DNA from 3 places in the Vreelandella titanicae genome. Region 3 is predicted to be linked to each of the others. Evidence: predicted binding sites of a transcription regulator. Region 3 holds the regulator's gene; each other region holds the start of a gene.

Region 1 (6,705 bases), 370 kb from region 3:
CCCGACTGCCAAGTGCCTGGGGCAGGCGAAGCGCGGGAGCCTTTCGGTGTTCTTCTGTCTGGGCAGCAAGATGAGGTTGGTTTTACCAGCGCCACCGGGGTCTTGCGCTTAGGCGACGGAGCAACGCTGGAAGGCGTCTACATTAACCGTGTGTTACCCCCAATGGGTGGCGACCCGCGGCCCTGGTATCAACTGGTTTTTAACTAATATTTTTAACTAATAGTTGACTAGGGCGTTTGCGGATACCAGACCCAGCGCTCTACTGCCCCCATTAATCCTTCAAAGCGGAACCCTAGCTGCTGGTAAAGCTGTTTGGCATAAACATTAAATGGATCGACGGAAAGGGAAACGGGGCTCATAACTTGAGCCCCTGCTGCCTGGACTGCCTTAAGAACGACAGCACCATAGCCCTTGTTACGTGCCCCCTTGATCAGCGCGAGGTCGAGAATATGCACTTCGTTGGCACCGAAATCCACAGTGACACGGCCGATCCGCTCACCCTGTTTCTCGATGATATAATACAAGGCATTGGGGTAGGCGGTTCCATAACCGATTGCTTGGGCCTTAACCTGCATCTCAAGCAGCGCCTCAATCATATCTTGATCAGCCAGCGCTAGTTGCAGGTCTTGCCGGATATCTCGATAAAGCGCTTCAAGAAAAAGATGATCTGAATCTCTAGAGGGTCGAAGTTGCAACCCATCGTTTAAGTGCCCGCCAATACCTGCCATTCGTTTGCCATTGCCCAAGGATATAAGTTGATTGAATCGCCCACCACTACAAGATAAACGTGAGCTTGCCAAAAATCGTGAGTGCTCACCAACCCCCTTGACCCTCTAACAAGCTTCGGGTGTTGTTATTGAGCGGTAAGCGGAAATCGGCGCTGCCGAGTACCATGGCATCACCTGCTCGCACGACCCGAGCACTTACATAGACGTAGTCCTGGCCCTGTGCATAGGTGCCCATTAAAATTGAACGGGCGTTGTGCTGAGCGGTTAGGCGCTGAACTTGCCGTGATAGAATCAATTCCCCCACGCTCTCTTCGATAAACATGCTGTCGCGCATTTTGACTTCGCGTACCTGCATACCCTGACGGGCCAGTGCGGAGGCCATAATTTCAGAGCTAATACGCCCAAGCGTAGACGACTGGCTTAGATTGTCGATGCTCACAAAAGTGGCGGCAATCATGGGGCTATAGCGCGTGAGCTCTGGATTGCTGGCAACCATCTGCTCGGCAGCGGCATGAACCAATTCAGAGAGATCGGGTTCCGGTTCAGCGGGCGTGTTGTTAGCATTGCCCAGCGCGCTGCAACCAGCCAGTAACAGTAGCGTTATGCCCATGGTCATCCCACGGGTAGCATGGCCGATAGAGCGAGCGCGCCAAGTAGTTAAAAGTGTCATCAGCATGAAATTACCACGTATCAGTAAGGGGAACGGAGGGAGTGGTAGGTGCCTGAGGCACGCGATGAGGGGCATATTGACGACGGTCACCGGCATTGATGTAGTAAATGTTGGACGAAGAGTAGAGAATTCGTTCGCCGTCGATAATTTGCGTGGTCACGATGATCTCTTCGTCACCGGTGTATGTCCAACTACCGCTGGTGGTATCGGCAAGCATGCCGGCGGGGATTAATCCCAGCGCAGGTTCGCTCCACTGATTAAACGGAATCGTGGCTACCGCAATGCCCGCGGTGAGTGCGGTAAAAGCGCCAACCGGTGGGCGGATAAAGCCGCGGTCACGGTGCTCGACAACTTCGACGTCGATAGTGATATTGGCGCTGTTTGCAGTGGGGACGGTGGTAAGGTTAGCGCCCCGTGACACCAGTTCGCTGGTCAGCAGTGCGCGAAAGCCACGCCCAAATTCACCGCCACTGTAGGCGTGCAGTGCTTCACTGTCTGACTCGCTGATGTGTAAATCGCGATTGCGAACGCGCTCGCGTTGTAAAATGCTGGTAGCTTCATGGCGGGCCAGCACATCCCAGTGGTGAGCTGCCTGCATACGTTGCTGTTCGGTATAGGGGTAGGTAGTGGCGATCGGCGCTTGAGATGTGTTGGCATAAAAGCAGCCGCTAAGCATTAAGCTTGCCAGCCCCAAACTAACAGGACGTATGAAATAGGGTAATGGAAATAATCGGGGACGGGTGCGCACCTGCTGGTTCCTTTTTCGCTACAAAACGGCTTTTGATAGACTATGTGCTTTGCTTAGTTTGCCATGCCTAATTCGACGTATCTAATTCATCATACCTAGCAAGATCGGCCACGAGGTTAAAAACTTGAATGAGCGATAATGCCAATGCTTGAAGATCACCGCGGCGGTCCGCGCCATGATTCGCTGATGTCGGCCTATCATGAAAGTGATAGCGGTAGCGGTTGGATGATCAGTTATCTCGATATCATGACCTTGTTGGTGGCTCTGTTCGTGGTCATTATCGCCGCTGCAGGGCCGGTTATTCCTCAATTGAACCAGAAGGATAGTGTGAGCGAGGACGCGGGCACATCCTCGCCTACTTTGGGAGTCCCCCTGCCTGAAGCATTGGCCCAGGTAAGCCATGAGCGTGAGAGTGTCGCCCGGTGGAGCAGTGCAGGATTGAACCCCATGGCGATTAGTGCGGCACTTGGCGTGGCAGGGCTGCCCAAGCTGGCCGATCTTCCTCGACGAGTCAGCTTCGGTGTTCCACCGCTTTTGGCAGCACCATTGCCGCCTGCTGAGCCGGTTATTTCCTTACCAAAACTACTGATGCCCGCGGGCAGCGATGATTTTACATCGCCCTTAGCTGACTACATGGTGGTGTTAACCGACCACCCCCCGGCAAATGTACAAGTGGTGAGCGATGAGTCAGTAGCGGGGGCGACTGCGCTAAATCAGGCGCTTTCGGAACGCGTTGAAGAGTCTACCTATTTGCCCGACCTGGAGGGTGTTGAAGTATCGCGGGTGGCTGAGGGGATTAGCCTGCGTGTACAGGATCAACTGCTGTTTCCCTCTGCCACGGCTGAGCTAACCAACGATGGGTCGTCACTAGTGAGCAGTTTGCTCGAGACTATTCAGCGCTACGATGGCGAAGTGTGGGTGGAGGGCCATTCGGATAGCCAGACCATTAGCACCGAGGAGTTCTCATCTAACTGGGCGCTGTCGAGTGCTCGTGCCATTGCCATTGTGGAAGCGCTGGAAGCGGCGGGCGTGGATGCTGAACGCCTTCGCGCAGTCGGCTTGGCAGCAACAAAACCGCTAGAGAGCAACGCCACCGCGGAAGGGCGTGCACGTAATCGGCGGGTTGAGGTGGTGATTCATGTGGAGTAAGGGGCAGTTAATAGAGGAGTAAATAGCTGCTCAGCTATAAGGAAAATGTCATTGCGAGAAGCGCAGCGACGCGGCAATCTGATTTGTCAGTGATAGCTAACCCCGAGATTGCTTCTCTATGTTTGCAATGAGACGGCAACATGATCGCCACGCTTCGCTCGCGATGACATAAGAGGGGCAATGACATAGAAAAAAGCCCGCCGGGGGAGGCGGGCATTAAAGGGCTTGGCTCACTGCAGTCCACTGGCATCAGGTGAGGGGTGTACAGGATTGCCAGTGGGTACAATATCAGTATAGCTATTTATTAAGCGTTGCCAAGTGCGGTAAAGCTTTTTTTACTTTTTATCATCTTAGTTATCGCTAATGCTTATTCTGAAAGGGGCTGTACAAAGCGCACCGATCTGCTTCATGCACCTTTGTGGTGTGTTTTAACTGCCTCTTTTTGGTGCTTTCAAGTACTCTGATTTATTTATCCCGTCAAATGCCACGTAACCCTCTGTTGAATAGACACTTCTCTGTTTTGGCTTATTAATTGCTATGCTTTACGTAGCAATTAATAGCTGGTCATAGTAGTTAATAGCTGGCCATAGCTATTTAGGCGTTCTAGACATGACGTCTTAACGAAGCGTTAAGGCCGAAGAGAGGTAGTGCTATGCCTGAACCCGCTCGTCTTTCAGCGTCAACCCCTTCGGTTGATCCGGCTCTGCAGCCGCGGCTTGTCTTGACCGATTTAGATGGCTCACTGCTCGACCATCACAGTTATGACTTCAGCCCTGCTGCTCCCTGGCTTGCCCGCTTAAAGCAAATGGGGGTGCCGGTGGTTCCGGTGACCAGTAAAACCCGTGCCGAACTGATACCGCTGCGCGAAGCGCTGGGCCTCACGGCAACCCCATTTATTGCTGAAAATGGTGCGGTTATTGGTCTCCCCCCTGGCTGGTGTCATGCACGCTTAGACCGTCCAGGCAGTGGACGTGATGGTGTCGTTATCAAACATCCTGGTGTGGATATTGGCTTTATACGTGCCCGATTAAAGGTGTGGCGTGAACGCTTGGATATTCGCTTTACCCGCATGGGAGAGATGAGCGTAGCTGAGGTGATGGAGCTTACCGGGCTCGACGCAGTTCGCGCCCGGGATGCTCGGCAGCGGGAAGGTAGCGAACCGTTGTTGTGGGAAGACTCGGCCGCGGCCCTTGAGACGTTTCGCGCCGCTTTAGAGGGGGATGGCTTACAGCTTACTCAAGGTGGGCGCTTTTGGCATGTAATGGGGCGCTCCGCCGATAAGGGCAATGCCGTCGAGTGGCTGGTTAAACGCTTCACGGCATTAAGAGGGCGAATGCCTCTTTCATTGGGTTTGGGAGATGGGCCAAACGATATCACTATGCTCGAAGCAGTGGATCAAGCGGTCGTGATACGAGGTTGTCACGACTTAGCCGTAGAACCCCGCAACGCTTCGCTCTATCGCACGGATGCCACAGGGCCAACCGGCTGGGCTGAGGGAGTGGCCTACTGGTGGGGGCGAGATGACCGCCGTTTAGCGACGGCGGAAAAGGGCGATGCCGCTGTCCTTTGAGTACAGTTCTTTGAGTACAGTTATTTGAGTCCAGTACTTTGACCCCAGTTCTATGAATCCAGGGAGGTAAGTGAATGAGTGACTTTCATCAAAACGGAATTATTACCGACTTTCACAACCTTACCCGGCGCTCGGTGGAGGCGCTTGAACAAGAGCTGTGCCAGTTTGCTCGACGACGTCCAATGGGGCTGATTCTACCGTCGCTGTTTTCGGAGCTGGAAGGGCCAGCGCTGTCGGCGATCGTCGATGAGCTGGTTAAAGTCCCTTATCTCAACGAGATTGTCATTGGCCTGGATAGAGCCGATCGCGAGCAATTTTTATATGCTCGGGAGTTTTTCTCACGCCTGCCGCAACACACGCGCATCTTATGGAACGATGGCCCACGGCTGCGCGCCCTGGATGCGGAGCTGGAAGAGCACGGTTTAGGCGCTTTAGAGCCTGGGAAAGGGCGCAATGTATGGTATTGCGCAGGCTATATGCTGTCGTCTGGGCGCTCGACGGTGGTAGGGCTTCACGACTGCGATATTTTGACCTATGAGCGTGGGCTGCTTGCGCGCTTGATGTATCCGGTGGCGCACCCCAATTTCAATTACAGCTTCTGCAAAGGTTATTACCCCCGTATTGCCGAGGGCAAACTGAATGGGCGCGTCTCACGGCTGTTAGTCACACCGCTGCTGCGGGCGCTTAAAACTGTCTGTGGGCCGATGCCCTACCTTGATTACCTGGATAGCTTTCGCTACCCACTGTCAGGTGAGTTTGCGATGCGCAGCGAAGTGCTAGAGGGGATTCGTATGCCTGCGGATTGGGGGCTGGAAATTGGCGTTTTGTCGGAGTTACAACGCAACTACTCCCTGCGCCAGCTCTGCCAGGTAGATATTGCCGATGCCTACGACCACAAGCATCAGCCGGTTAGCGAAGATGATCCTGATAGCGGCTTAAACCGCATGAGCCTGGATATTTCAAAAGCGCTCTATCGCAAACTAGCCACCCAGGGGGTTACCTTTAGCAGCGAAGACTTCCGCACGCTTAAAGCTACCTACTACCGCTTTGCGCTGGATTTGATCGAAGCCTACGACCACGATGCGACGATGAACGGCCTAAGCCTTGATCGCCACAGCGAAGAGCAGGCCGTGGAGCTGTTTGCCAGTAACCTGCTCGAAGCGGGCAATCTTTTTATGGATAACCCACGTGAGCGACCCTTTATCCCCAGCTGGAACCGTGTTCAGGCCGCGGTGCCAGATCTGCTCACGCGTATGCACGAAGCGGTAGAGCTGGATAACCAAGGTAAGGTTTAGCGCCTATTCATATGTCATTGCAAGGAGCCTACTCATATGTCATTGCGAGGAGCGCAGCGACGCGGCAATCTCGATCTGCGATGGCAGGTAACCTCGAGATTGCTTCACTGCGTTCCCAATGACAATACCGAGATCGCCACGCTTCGCTCGCGATGACACCCATTTGTCATTGCAAGGAGCCTACTCATATGTCATTGCGAGGAGCGCAGCGACGCGGCAATCTCGGTCTGCGGTGGCAGGTAACCCCGAGATTGCTTCACTGCGTTCCCAATGACAACACCGAGATCGCCACGCTTCGCTCGCGATGACACCCATTTGTCATTGCAAGGAGCCTACTCATATGTCATTGCGAGGAGCCTACTCATATGTCATTGCGAGGAGCCTACTCATATGTCATTGCGAGGAGCGCAGCGACGCGGCAATCTCGATCTACGATGGCAGGTAACCCCGAGATTGCTTCACTGCGTTCCCAATGACAACACCGAGATCGCCACGCTTCGCTCGCGATGACACCCATTTGTCATTGCAAGGAGCCTACTCATATG
Region 2 (6,705 bases), 2.6 Mb from region 3:
TAGAGGTCGTGCATATATCTATCAAACTTCGTAATAAGCAGTGACGTAACGATAAAGGCATAAATCAGCAGCATGACTGCCATGGGGTCGTTTAGCCAAGCCAGCCAAGGCATCGAGACTGGATAACCCAGCGTATAAACACTCATGGCAGCCAGTAGCTGAACCAAGAAACAGTTCAAAATAACCAGTGTAATCAACGCTGCGCGTATATTGGTATGCGGCAGCGTTGTTTTCCAAAACGGCAAGTGACGCACTTTTACGCTGTTTACATTCGCACTGCTATCGCCGTTAAAACACAACCGCGCTTTACGCCGCAACAAAGGAATCGCGTAGACGCCTTTTTCCTCTTCAGCAAAAGCCTTCAGTGCGATATCCCGATCGAGATTAGGGCTCAAGGCATTGGCTGCCGCTTGATCAAAGTCTGGCCGGGCATGGGTTTGCGTGGCGGTTTTGGCTTGGTCAGAAAGCGCTTGTAAGTGGCTTTTATCAGCCTTCGACAACTTTTTATCGTTGCCGACGTTGATGTTGTAATGAATTTCATACACCTGATACAGAGCTGCGGTCACGCCCACAAAGATCATCAAAAAGACAATATATATCAACATATTAACGGGCACCTCCTAAACGAAACCGAACCAGCTAGGCGATAAATAGCTTTGTTAGCGTTCAAACTAACTTAACGACTATGCCTATGCACAGCTGACAAGTACAGGCTCAGAAGGCCTCAAAAAAGCCGGATCAGACGACGGATCGCAACCGTGGTAGTGCTCCACAGCGTGCATTAAACCAGGGAGATGAAGACTCCTAGTCATTCATCGCCGAAGATAATGGGCGTTAAACCACTTTTGCTATTCGTCTGGCTAATCAATACCAAACCGTCACTAGGACAGTTGACCAAGGTTACATCGTCAGAGATGACAGATAGGCAGGCTGGTCGATGATATCCGCCACATAATGCAGCCTTTCCTCCCAGTCCTCTCTTGTCAGTTGACCACCGAAGCACAAGCGCAGAGCTTCAGGGGGATGGTTGTCGGTACTAAAAGCAGCGCTGGCAACCGCACTAACGCCATGTGAACGTAATTGCACCGCCAGCTCTGAAGGGTTCCAGCCAGAGTGCTTGGGCAGCTTAAGCCATAGGTGGAAAGCACCTTTGGCAGACACGATGCGCTGACGTCCCAGAATCTTCTCGGCTATTTCAAGGCGGGCAATGGCCTCGATACGGATCGCTTTAAGCATGGCATCCGCCGTCCCATCGGTTATCCACTCGGTGACCAGGGCATCAATCAGCGGGCTGGACATCACCGAGGTGGCTCGAAGCGCGCCAGCGGTTCTCTGCGCCTGCCGCTTGGTAGGGGCGTGTAGGAATCCTGATCGCAAACCGGGGCCAAAACACTTGGCAGTCCCCGTCAGATAGTAAGTGAGCTCAGGGGCCAAGTTAGCAATAGGGACGACCTTCTCTTCGCTGAGCATGGTGTAAGCATCATCTTCAATAATCGGGATGCTATAGCGTAAGGCAACATCGGCCAAAGCTTCACGACGCCCCAAGGGAATAGTCGTCGTCGTGGGGTTTTGGATGGTGGGATTAATGTACAAAACGGCCACTTGCCCCTGTTTACAGATATCCTCGAAGGAGCGAACAAGGGGGCCATCGGAGTCACGCTCCAATGAATGCAGGGTCAGCCCGAGCTGAGCCGCAATAGCCTTTAGGCCAGGGTAGACCAAGCTTTCGACACAGATTAGCTGACCTGGGACTACCAACTGCATCAGCAACCCAACCAGGCCGCTGTGAATACCGGGGCATATCAAGACCTGTTCCAGTGTCGTGTTGTCCAGCCGCCGATCCAGCCATTGGAGCGCAGCCACACGGTCATGATGGCTGCCACCAAAGGTTTGATAACGCAGCAGTGAGTAAAGATCACGCTGGGCCAACACCGAGATAGCGCTATCGCGTACTCGTTCAATCAACGTCGGTATCGCGGGCTCAATCATTAGGTTCATGGTCATCTCATAACCACTGCTCGGCTTCACTGACACTGCCTTACCTTTAATAAAAGTGCCCGAGCCCGGATGCGAGTCAATCAAGCCACGCAGCTTAGCTTCGTTATAGGCACGCGCCGCCGTCGTGTAATTGATACTCAAAGCCCCCGCCAGTTCTCTCAGCGGGGGCAGTCGCTCGCGGGGCTGCAGCCGACCACTACCGATATCTTCAGCAATCAATTCAGCGACCAGACGATAAGCTGGCTGGCTGACCTCCTTGTCTAAACGTTTTCGCCAGCGTTCCAGCTCAGATGTATGCATATCTTCCCCGTCGTTAAATAAACATTGTTACCTACTCTTCTTATCGACCAAAACTTATCACTGATGGGCTAAAGATTGCACAAATAAAAAATTGATTGCATATGTACTTAATGGTGCAAAACACACTTTTATTGCACAAATAAGGTGAAAAACACAGTTTTTTTGAAACATTAGCCTTTTATTATTTTTTTAGCCTAAAAATTTGGTCAATTTTTAGGCTTAGAGCGACCTACATGATCGACAATTGATTGGATCAATAAGCATATCAATTGGCACGTCGATTGCTCCGTATTGATCGTACCGCTTGTGTAAGCACGGCGGTTAACGACTCTCCCACTCGCAATAAACGGAGCTTAGACATGCCTACAGTGACGCAACCACTCAACAAGAAAGGCGATTTTCTGGTCGACTACGAAGAGAAGGTTTTTGAAGACGTAAAAGCGAAACCAGGCGAAAAAGCCCTGGTAACTTTTCATACGGTTGCCTTTGAGGGGTCGATCGGCTTCGTGAATATGCTGCAGGCAACGCGTTTGCTGCGTAAAGGCTTTGAAACCTCCATCTTACTGTATGGCCCTGGCGTCACTTTGGGTGTCCAGCGTGGCTTCCCGACCCTGGGCGATGAAGCGTTTCCCGGCCACATGAATTTCAACAATCAGTTGACCAAGTTTATGGCCGAGGGAGGCAAGGTCTACGCCTGCCGCTTTGCTCTTCAAGCACTCTATGGTCATGGCGAACCGTCACTCATTGAGGGCATCCGCGCGATCAATCCACTGGATGTGCTTGACCTCAAGCTGCTTCACGTGCGCGACGATGCACTGATCATCGATACCTGGACGGTCTAAGGGGAGCAGCGGTCATGGCACAAGCAAACATGACAGGAACGACCATAGTGCGGGCCGCTGCCGCTCAGCTTTCTCCCGATCTTGAGAGTGTTGGCGGCACGCTGGTCAAGGTACTGGATACAATCGACGAAGCGGCCAGCAAGGGGGCTGAGCTGATCGTGTTCCCCGAAACCTTCGTTCCCTACTATCCGTACTTTTCATTTGTCTACCCCGCCGTGGCCTGTGGCGCCGAGCACTTCCGGCTGTATGAACAGGCCGTGGTGGTACCAGGCCCGATCACTGATGCTGTCGCTGAGCGCGCTCGCACCCTGAGCATCGTCGTCGTGCTTGGCGTTAATGAGCGTGATCATGGCACCCTCTACAATACTCAACTGATCTTTGATAGCGACGGGCGTCTGTTGCTGAAACGCCGAAAGCTCACGCCGACCTACCACGAACGCATGATTTGGGGCCAGGGCGATGCCTCGGGCTTGAAGGTGGTGGATAGCGCCGTGGGCCGTGTTGGCGCCCTGGCCTGCTGGGAGCACTACAATCCGTTGGCACGTTATGCCCTGATGACCCAGCACGAGCAGATCCACTGCAGCCAGTTTCCTGGCTCGCTGGTCGGCCCAGTCTTTGCGGATCAAATTGAAGTAACCATCCGTCATCACGCCCTTGAAGCGGGCTGTTTCGTGGTTAACGCCACCGGCTGGCTAACCGACTCCCAAATCGAATCCATTACCCCCGACACCACGCTACAACGTGCTCTGCGTGATGGCTGTAACACCGCCATTATCTCGCCAGAAGGTAAGCACTTGGCCGAGCCGCTGCGCAAAGGAGAAGGCATCGTTATTGCCGACCTGGATTTCGCTCTGATTACCAAGCGTAAGCGAATGATGGATTCGGTGGGCCACTATGGGCGTCCTGAACTGTTGAGCTTAGTCATTAACGATATGCCCGCCCACTGCTGCCAGCCACTGGCCACTTCCGCTCAGGGCCATAATGCCCAAGGAGATGAAGATGAGTAAGCTCGCCGATCGCTCACGCTTGTTCACCGAACTTCAAACCCATGGCGTACGCCTGCAGGATGCATCACAAGAGCATGTCAGCCGACGGGGCGGCGCTGGCCCTTCTGACCATCAGGCAATAACCATCGATGGAATCACTATGATGGTGCCCGTCTATACCCAGTCGGCATGGCGTTCACCGTTTAGCGTAGTGTCAGGTGATGAAGGGCATAGGCTGACTGAAAACACGATTCCTATGGCCGATATTACCTTTGCAGATACGCCCCACTTCTACGACCTGCAAACCGCTGACGGCGTCCCCTACACGCATATCGCCACCTTGCATAGCCGCGATGTACTGGCCACGACGGTACTGCAAACATGCATCCGCTATGAGAGCAGGCGCAAAGCCTGCAAATTCTGCTCGATTGGTCAATCACTCCAAGCCGGGCGCACCATTGCGCATAAGTCCCCAGACCAACTGGCCGAGGTGGCTAAGGCCGCTGTCGAGCTCGACGGTGTCAAACATATGGTCATGACTACCGGAACGCCAGCCACGTCTGACCGAGGAGCCAGCGTCCTTTGCGAAAGTGCCAGGGCCATCAAAGCGGCCGTGGATCTTCCGCTGCAAGGGCAGTGCGAACCACCGAAGGATCCCGTTTGGTATGCCCGCATGAAGGAAGCTGGCATTGACAGCCTGGGCATGCATCTCGAAGTGGTCACACCTTCGCTAAGAAAAACGCTAATGCCAGGCAAGGCAGAGGTTGGCATCGAAGAGTATATGCAGGCGTTTCGCGATGCTGTTGACGTCTTTGGCCGCGGGCAAGTCAGCACTTATATTCTTGCCGGGCTCGGGGATACCCGCGAGGCCATTCTGGAAACCTGCCAACACCTAATCGAAATCGGCGTTTATCCCTTTGTAGTGCCGTTCGTGCCGATTAACGGCACGCCATTAGAAGATCATAAGCCGCCCAGCGCCGACTTTATGGAGTCGATCCTGGCGCCGTTGGGCAGACGTCTCAAGCTCGCAGCGTTGCGCTCTAGCGATATCAAAGCGGGCTGCGGGCGTTGCGGTGCCTGTTCAACGTTGTCTGAGTACGAGCGCTAACAGCACGCGAAACGCTTAATAGAGGAGTGCCCGATGATGTCAACATCCGACGCCTATTCGGCCTATTCCAACTACCGGATCAAGTGGGCGAGCCTGCCTTGGGAAACCGATGAAGCAATGGCATTGCGGCGGCGCGTTTTCTGCGATGAGCAGGCAATATTTGATCAGGACGACCGAGATGCCATCGATGAATCAGCCCACCTACTCGTCGCTTTAGGGTGCACAGGAGGATGGTATGAGCAAGTGGTGGGGACAGTGCGTATTCACGAATCAGAACCTGGACTCTGGCATGGTTCGCGTCTTGCTGTTGACCCAGCCTTCCGCGCCCAAGGCCGCCTAGGCTCCACGCTGATTCGGCTGGCCGTCTCCAGCGCTCATGCATTGGGCTGCCAACGCTTTTTGGCCCGGGTACAGGCCCAGAATGAGGCTCTTTTCCAACAGTTGCACTGGCGAAGCATTGGAGAGGAGTTAATCCTTGATCGACCTCATGTCGTCATGGAGGCCGACCTTACCCACTACCCCCCTTGCCACTCTCCTCTTAGCGGCTTTGTTGTGCCTGGACGTCAACGCCAACCTCTCGCTGAGCTGGCGCCTGGGCTGCTTAAGATCCTTTCAGCCCCCGCACTGAGACAAGCATCATGAGCCAAAAGCAACGACTCGACCTAACAGAACTGCTCCAGAAAGTGCACGATTATAGTGGTCTTGCCCATAAGGCCGATATCGCGCGGATCGCTCCCAACCTGACAGCACTGCCCGATGGCTGGCATCCCAACGGCGACGATACCGCGGCCATTCCCAGCGGCGAAGGCTACACACTGTTGGCGATGGAAGGGCTACTTACCGCCTTCGTCGCCGAGGATCCTTGGTTTGCTGGCTGGTGTTCGGTGATGGTTAACGTCAGTGATATCGCCGCAATGGGCGGGCGGCCCCAGGCAATCGTCAATGCTCTATGGAGCCATGACCCAGAAAGCGCTGAACTAATTGCCAAAGGCATGCGTGATGCCGCCGACACCTTCCGCATTCCCATCGTCGGTGGCCACACCAACCTTCGCTCCAATCAGCCGCAATTGGCGGTCGGCATCCTGGGTCGAGCCCAATGCCTGCTGAGCAGTTTTGCAGCGCGGCCTGGGCAGCTATTAGTGGCGGCTATCGACCTGCGCGGCGCCTATCAAGCGCCCTATCTGAATTGGAACGCGGCCACAACGGCGCCCGCTGAGCGTTTGCGTGACGACATCGAACTGCTTCCCTGTATTGCTGAAGCGGGCTTGGCTATCGCAGCCAAAGATATCAGCCAGGCCGGTCTCCTCGGTACCACCTTAATGCTCATGGAGAGCGCTGATGTAGGTGTGAGCATTAACCTTGACGCCATCCCGAAACCCGAGAAAGTCACTTGGGAAGACTGGTTATGCACCTTCCCTAGCTTCGGTTACCTGCTCACCACGGATAATGAGCACCTTCCCATGCTGCTAGA
Region 3 (6,705 bases):
GGCAGGCCTCGTTTTTGTGCGACCGGCTCGGTACACCGTTGTTTCCCGACTGGTTTAGTCTCGAAGAGCGGCCAATGGAGATTGGCGCCACGGCAAGCTCACCGTTTGATGGCGAGGGCGTGCAAACGCGCAATAATCGCTTTATCGATCAGGGACGAATTGCCAGCTATATGCTCTCTTCTTACAGCGCTCGTCGTCTCGATATGCAAACCACGGGCAATGCCGGTGGGGCACGTAACGTGCGTTTAGCAACGCCACTGCAATCACGCGAAAGCCTGCTGCAAGAGATGGGGCGGGGTATTTGGGTGACTGAGTTGATGGGCCAAGGTGTCAACGGTGTGACCGGTGACTATTCCCGCGGTGCAGCAGGTTTTTGGATCGAAAATGGAAAGGTGCAGTACCCGGTCGAAGAGTTCACCATTGCCGGAAACCTGGAGCGGATGTTTGCTGGCTTAGTAGGTATTGGCGATGATACCGATACCCGTGGCAGTGTTCACACGGGTAGCTGGTTGATTGATGCCATGACCGTGGCGGGGGACTAACAAGCACAAGCGGCAGCTTACTGATCCTCCTCAAAGCGGGCGTCGAACAGCGCTTGAATCGCTTCAAGCGCCTGTTCGGCGTCATCGCCTTCGGCGGTGATTCTAAGCTCGGTGCCACAAGGTGCGGCAAGCATCAGCAGTGACATGATATTGGCGGCGTCGGCAGCCTGTTGCTGTTTGTAAACGCGTATTTTTGCCGTGAACTGTTGGCCGCATTTGACCAGTTTTGTCGCCGCGCGAGCGTGTAGCCCGCGTTGATTGGTAAGTGTAAGTATGCGTTCTGGCACCCTGGTTCCTTTTCGCCGAGTGGTGTCATTAATGGATAGACGCGCTTAAGAGGTCTCTGGCCGCTCGTTAGGTGTGGAAGCGCTGACGAGGGGAGCGGCCAATTGTTCGCTTAAGGTGTAGTGCAGGCCCAGTTCGCGGTGGCGAAGTTGAACTTCGCCCATGATAGGAGTCAATTTTTCCGCTAACTTCTCGGCCATATAGACCGAGCGGTGCTGACCACCAGTACAGCCAATCGCGATAGTCATGTAGCTACGTTGGCTATTCTGGTAAGCGGGTAGCCAACGCTCTAGCCAGGCCAAAATGTCGTCGCTCATGTCATCAACAATCGGATAGCTGCTCAAAAAAGCCACGATTTCCGCGTCGCGGCCAGTGAACTGGCGCAGCGTGGGATCCCAGTACGGATTTGGCAGGCAGCGCACATCGAAGACCAGGTCGGCGTCTAACGGTACGCCGCGTTTATACCCAAACGATTCCAGCGTTAGCGTCAGCTTGTCGCGCCGCTGATGGGCTACTTGGTCGGTAATGCGACGGCGTAAATCGTGCACCGATAATCGTGATGTATCGATCAATAGGTCGGCCAGATCGCGAATATCTTCCAGCGTCGTCTCTTCTTTATTGATCGCCTCTTCCAGCGTCATTTCGCTATCGCGGGTCAGCGGATGACGGCGACGCGTTGCTGAGTAACGCTCAAGCAGTATGCGCGCATCGGTGGTCAGGTAAATAACTTGAAAGTCGATTTTACGCTGGCGCAACTCGTCTAATAAAGAGGGCAGGCGCTCCAGAGCTCCCGGCAAGTTGCGGGCATCAATACTCACCGCTAAATGTGCCCGGTCGCCCTGGTCACGCAGTTCATCCACCAACGACCCCAGCAACATAGCTGGGAGGTTATCAATCGCGTAGTAGCCAAGATCTTCCAGCGCTTGCAAGGCGATAGATTTACCTGACCCGGAGCGGCCGCTAATGATCACCAGTTGCATAGAGTCTCTCTTTGCTTTGATCAAGCTGCGTTGAGGGTGGTGAGCGAATAACCTGCTATGATCTGCCCTGAACAGGGTTTCAGGCCCTTAGGCCGCTGATTGCTCGCGAATTTTGGCGGTAATCAGCTCAAGCAGTTCGCGCTGGCTGGCTGCTTTACGCAGTTGCTGGCGCGTGTCCGCATCATTCATGATGGTCGCTACCTGACCCAGTAGTGAGAGATGCGTGTCATCTGCCTCTTCGGGTACCAACAGGACAAACACCAGATCTACCGGGTCGCCGTCGATAGCGTCAAAATCGATCGCTTCAGCCAGTTTTAAAAATCCAGCGATAGGGGCGTTGCAGTGGGGGCTACGCGCATGAGGAATAGCCACGCCGTTACCAATACCCGTACTGCCTAAGCGCTCGCGGCCGATTAAACGGCTAAACACTTCTTGGCTGTCCAGGCTGGGAATATTTTGGGCGATAAAGGTGCTGTAAAACTCCAGCACCCTTTTTTTGCTGCCCCCGGGGACGTCGAACAGAACGCGTTCCGGGGGGAGTATGGTTTCCAACGTCATTGAATTAACGCACACCGGCGCCTTGGGCGCGAGCTTGTGCTTTTTCCTTGTGTTTAACGAGTTGACGGTCGATTTTGTCCGCTAGTGCGTCGATAGCGGCGTACATATCACTGTCTAGGGCTTCCGCATGTAAGTCAGCACCTGCGGCGTGCAGCGTACAGGCGGCCTGCTGGCGCTCTTTCTCCACTGATAAGGTGACTTGCACCGTAGTTATATTGTCGTAATGGCGCTCTACACGCTCAAGCTTTTCGTTGACATAGTCACGCAAGGCGTCAGTCAGTTCTACGTGATGACCAGTGATATTTACTTGCATTGACGTGCTCCTTATCCATCGGACTGTACTTCGATTGTAACCCTTTTTGCCGCGTTGCAAAGCCCTTGTCGAGAGTTTCCCTGAAACGTTAACGCAGTTAGCGCAAACGACGCCGTTCACTGGAAGAGGGAATGCCCATGGCTTCACGGTATTTCGCCACCGTACGACGCGCCACTTGAATTCCTCCTTCGCCTAATAGCGTCACTAAGCGGCTGTCTGAAAGTGGCTTGCCGGGCGGCTCCTCTTGAATCAGTTTCTTGAGTCGTGCCCGGATGGCGGTGCTGGAGTGGCTGTCGCCATCTTGGCCGCTCACCTGGCTTGAGAAAAAGTATTTGAGTTCAAACACACCACGGGGTGTATGGATATATTTTTGCGTCGTTACCCGTGAAATAGTCGACTCGTGCATCTCCACGGCTTCGGCAATGTCGGCCAGTATCAGTGGTTTCATGGCTTCTTCGCCGTGCTCTAAAAAGCCAATCTGGCGGGTAATGATTTCGCGACCAACACGCAGCAGCGTATCGTTTCGGCTAGAAAGGCTCTTGATCAACCAGCGCGCTTCCTGGAGGTGCTCTTTGAGAAACTGGTTGTCATCGCTTTTATCCGCACGCTTAATCAAGCTGGCGTAGTCGGGCTGAATGCGCAGTCGTGGCAGGGCCTCGGGGTTGAGCTCTAAATGCCAGCCTTCATTATCGTGGCGGACGACTAGATCGGGGGTGACATAGCTGTCGTCGGTGTCGCCGTAAGCGCTGCCTGGCCGTGGGTCTAGGCTGCGAATAAGCAGGATGACATCGGCCAGCTGTTCGTCGTCGAGCCCTAGACGGCGTTTCAGCAGGCGCATATCGTCTTTGCCAAGCGCTTCGAGAAACTGCCGCACTAAACGGCGGGCGGGAACCAGCAGTGGCGTATCATCGGGGAGGGCGGCGAGCTGCAGCATCAAGCATTCACGCAAGTCACGGGCAAATATGCCGGTCGGCTCAAACTGCTGGAGCTTGAGTAGAATGGTTTCCACTTCGCGCTGGCTTAGCCCGTCAATGCTCTGGGCACGAAGCCCTTCACGGATGTCGTTGAGCGGCTGGGTCAGGTAGCCGTTGGCGTCTAGCGCGTCGATTAAACTTTCCGCGACAAGCTGCTCGCGAGCGCTAAAATCGGTCATGGCGAGTTGCCACAGCAGGTGGCCATGCAGGCTCTGACCGGCTGCCTGACGCTCAAAGTCGGGGCCTTCGCTGCTGCTGCCCCCCTGGCTTCCCATATCTTGATAGGTATCTGACCAGTCGCTATCTACCGAGAGCTCAGTAGGGATGCTCTCTGACCACTCTTCTTCCTTAGGCTCGCTGACAGCCTGCTCACTAAACTCATCTTCCTGCTCCAGCATGGGATTGGCATCAAGGGCCTGCTGAATTTCTTGACGAAGATCCAGCGTAGAGAGTTGCAGCAGCGCAATGGCCTGCTGCAACTGGGGCGTCATGGTCAGCTGTGTGCCGATACGCAGTTGGAGAGAAGCTTTCATGACCATCTGAGAACCACTCGTTAATCAGAATGCTCCACCCTAGTGCGAGTGAGTGCTTGGCGCAAGTGCAATAAGCATGCCATTGGTAGTAAAGTTGTTTTAAAGCGCTATTTAGGGGCGATTAAGGCAAAAACATTACAGGCGAAAATCGGCACCCAAATACACATCCCTTACTTTTTGGTTGGTGAGAATCGAGGCGGGTGAGCCACTGGCGATAATTTGCCCATCGCCGACGATATAGGCGATGTCGCAAATATCTAGTGTTTCACGCACGTTGTGATCGGTGATCAGCACGCCGATATGGCGCTGTTTCAGTGCACGAATGATGGTTTTAATCTCACCTACCGAGATGGGGTCAACGCCCGCAAAAGGCTCATCGAGCAGAATAAAAGCGGGCTCTGTGGCTAGCGAGCGGGCTATTTCTACACGCCTGCGCTCGCCGCCCGAAAGGCTCATGCCCAGGTTGTCGCGAATATGGGTAATATGGAAGTCTTCGAGTAGCGCTTCCAGACGCTGCTCGCGGTCGCTGCGGTTAAGCTCTTTGCGGGTCTCGAGTATCGCCATAATATTCTCGGCAACCGAGAGTTTGCGGAAAATAGACGCCTCTTGAGGTAGGTAGCCAATCCCCGCGGCTGCGCGCTCGTGCATGGGGGCGCGCGTTAAATCCACATCGTCGATACCCACCTTGCCAGCGTCGGATTTGACCAGCCCAACAATCATATAAAATGAGGTGGTTTTGCCCGCGCCGTTGGGGCCCAAAAGGCCAACGACACTGCCTTGGGAGATCTCCAGATTGATGTCTTTGACCACTCGGCGGCGTTTGTAGCTTTTAGCCAGGTGGTGGGCATAAAGGGTTTTGATCGGCGCAGTGTCAGCAGTGGCCACAGCTAAGCTCCCTATTGTTCAGGCTGAAGGGTCATGCGTATGCGCTGGGGCTCGCTGCCGTCAACGTCAGAGCGCGCTTGAATCACTTCTCGGTCAATAAAATACTCAAGGCGACCGCCGCTAAAGGTGTCCTCTTTCTGGGTCAGTTCGGCTTGGTCGATCAGCTCTACGCGACGCTCGGCGACGTGATAAATAATCCGCCGCGCCCAGCCTTCCGTGGGGCCATCTTGCCCTTCGCCTTGATGGCGCAAGTAGGCGCGCTCACCGGTGGCGGTGGCTGTCGAGAGTTCGCCCGCGTCGTTACGTTTGATCTCTACCCGCTCGCCGCGCAGTTGCATTTCGCCTTGGCGAATGTCCACATCCCCAGTGTAAACAGCTGTGCCTGCCCGCTGATCAAGATCTAAACGGTCGGCTTCCACTTCCACTGGGGTCTGGGAAGATGAGTTGGTTTGGGCTAATACTGATAAAGGTATCGCTAAACCGAACAGTGCAGTGTAGAGCAGGGCTGGGGAAATAATGGCTTTCATGGCGGTTCCTATTAGCGTTGTGTGGCTGGGGGGTGCGTGCCGCGCACATTATCCGTTAAGCGAACCTGGCTGGTGTTAAGCCAAACGTCCATACGTGAAGCGCTCATTTGCTGCGGCGGTTGCTGCATCAATACCGGTGTGTCACTCCATGCATGCTGCTCGAGGCCATCATAGTGCAGTAGCTCGGTATCTAGCTGCCAGCCTTCATCTGGTGCAAACAGTCGAGCCGAGCCTGACAGCAGCAGGGCTTGGGTAGCGGTGTTGAGCGTGCCTACATCGGCGCTGGCCAGCCACTGACGGTTTTCGCTGTCATACAGTACTGCCTCGGGCTCTTCCGTCCAGGTTTCGCTGCGCTGCGGGGTATGGATAAGGCGCGGTGTTTTTAGCGACTGCATGACACTGCCGTTATCCCCGAATAGGGTAATCTCAGCATTTTCCAGCACGTGGCCAGGTTCCTGAGCCTGTGCTTCGGGATCGATGCTGGTGTCTTGAGGCCCGCGGGGGTCAAGCCATACCAGCAGAATCCCTAGTGCGATGACTAGCCCGGCTAACCAGAGGCGTACTTTAAAGCGTTTAAACATTTACGTGCGGCCGTGCAGATAGGTGTCGAGCACCGCGCCCCAGTGTCCTTGAGATTCAAGCAGCGTATCGCAGATCTCACGTACGGCACCGTGGCCACCCAGGCGTTGGGTAGTCCAGTCGGCGTGGGTATGCATATAGTCCGGCGCGTTTGGCACGGTAATGCCGACGCCGCAACGTTTGATAGCCGCTAGGTCGGGTAGGTCGTCGCCACAATAAGCCACCTGCTCTAGTTCAATATCGAGGCGCTGGCAGAGCCCGCGAAGTGTGGCCAGCTTGTCTTCACAGCCTTGGTGAACATGGTCAATGCCGAGTGCCGCCGCGCGTTGGCTAACCATGGGGGAGTCGCGCCCGGTAATCAACGCGACATGTACGCCCACACGTTTGAGAAGCTTTAGCCCGTGGCCATCCTGGGTGTGGAATGCTTTGATTTCGATACCATCGGCCTGAAAGTAGAGGCGCCCATCGGTAAGGACGCCGTCAACATCCAGTGCTAGCAGGCGTACACGGCGGAGTCGGTCGAGTAGCG

What was found. Region 3 encodes sigma-54, which starts transcription at its own class of promoters, with help from an activator protein. Its sites were predicted from a motif close to TGGCACNNNNNTTGCTNT; they were not measured.
Region 1: the regulator sigma-54 is predicted to act here: its motif matches at 3,817-3,834, upstream of HZS52_RS20960 (HAD-IIB family hydrolase).
Region 2: the regulator sigma-54 is predicted to act here: its motif matches at 2,569-2,586, upstream of HZS52_RS07265 (MSMEG_0572/Sll0783 family nitrogen starvation response protein).

The regions. Positions count from the first base shown of each region.
Region 1 is NZ_CP059082.1:4,548,241-4,554,945, reverse strand. It holds gene HZS52_RS20985 (DUF6916 family protein) at 1-207, shown strand, start outside; gene HZS52_RS20980 (GNAT family N-acetyltransferase) at 228-728, opposite strand; gene HZS52_RS20975 (FlgO family outer membrane protein) at 814-1,344, opposite strand; gene HZS52_RS20970 (hypothetical protein) at 1,409-2,074, opposite strand; gene HZS52_RS20965 (OmpA family protein) at 2,285-3,295, shown strand; gene HZS52_RS20960 (HAD-IIB family hydrolase) at 3,948-4,865, shown strand; gene HZS52_RS20955 (glycosyltransferase family protein) at 4,940-6,160, shown strand.
Region 2 is NZ_CP059082.1:1,547,941-1,554,645, reverse strand. It holds gene HZS52_RS07275 (hypothetical protein) at 1-605, opposite strand, end outside; gene HZS52_RS07270 (aminotransferase-like domain-containing protein) at 901-2,298, opposite strand; gene HZS52_RS07265 (MSMEG_0572/Sll0783 family nitrogen starvation response protein) at 2,658-3,140, shown strand; gene HZS52_RS07260 (Nit6803 family nitrilase) at 3,155-4,147, shown strand; gene HZS52_RS07255 (MSMEG_0568 family radical SAM protein) at 4,140-5,234, shown strand; gene HZS52_RS07250 (MSMEG_0567/Sll0786 family nitrogen starvation N-acetyltransferase) at 5,268-5,876, shown strand; gene HZS52_RS07245 (sll0787 family AIR synthase-like protein) at 5,873-6,705, shown strand, end outside.
Region 3 is NZ_CP059082.1:4,176,294-4,182,998, reverse strand. It holds gene pmbA (metalloprotease PmbA) at 1-542, shown strand, start outside; gene HZS52_RS19365 (HPr family phosphocarrier protein) at 560-829, opposite strand; gene rapZ (RNase adapter RapZ) at 875-1,807, opposite strand; gene HZS52_RS19355 (PTS sugar transporter subunit IIA) at 1,895-2,365, opposite strand; gene hpf (ribosome hibernation-promoting factor, HPF/YfiA family) at 2,370-2,678, opposite strand; gene HZS52_RS19345 (RNA polymerase factor sigma-54) at 2,776-4,191, opposite strand; gene lptB (LPS export ABC transporter ATP-binding protein) at 4,321-5,070, opposite strand; gene lptA (lipopolysaccharide transport periplasmic protein LptA) at 5,082-5,597, opposite strand; gene lptC (LPS export ABC transporter periplasmic protein LptC) at 5,609-6,178, opposite strand; gene HZS52_RS19325 (KdsC family phosphatase) at 6,179-6,705, opposite strand, start outside.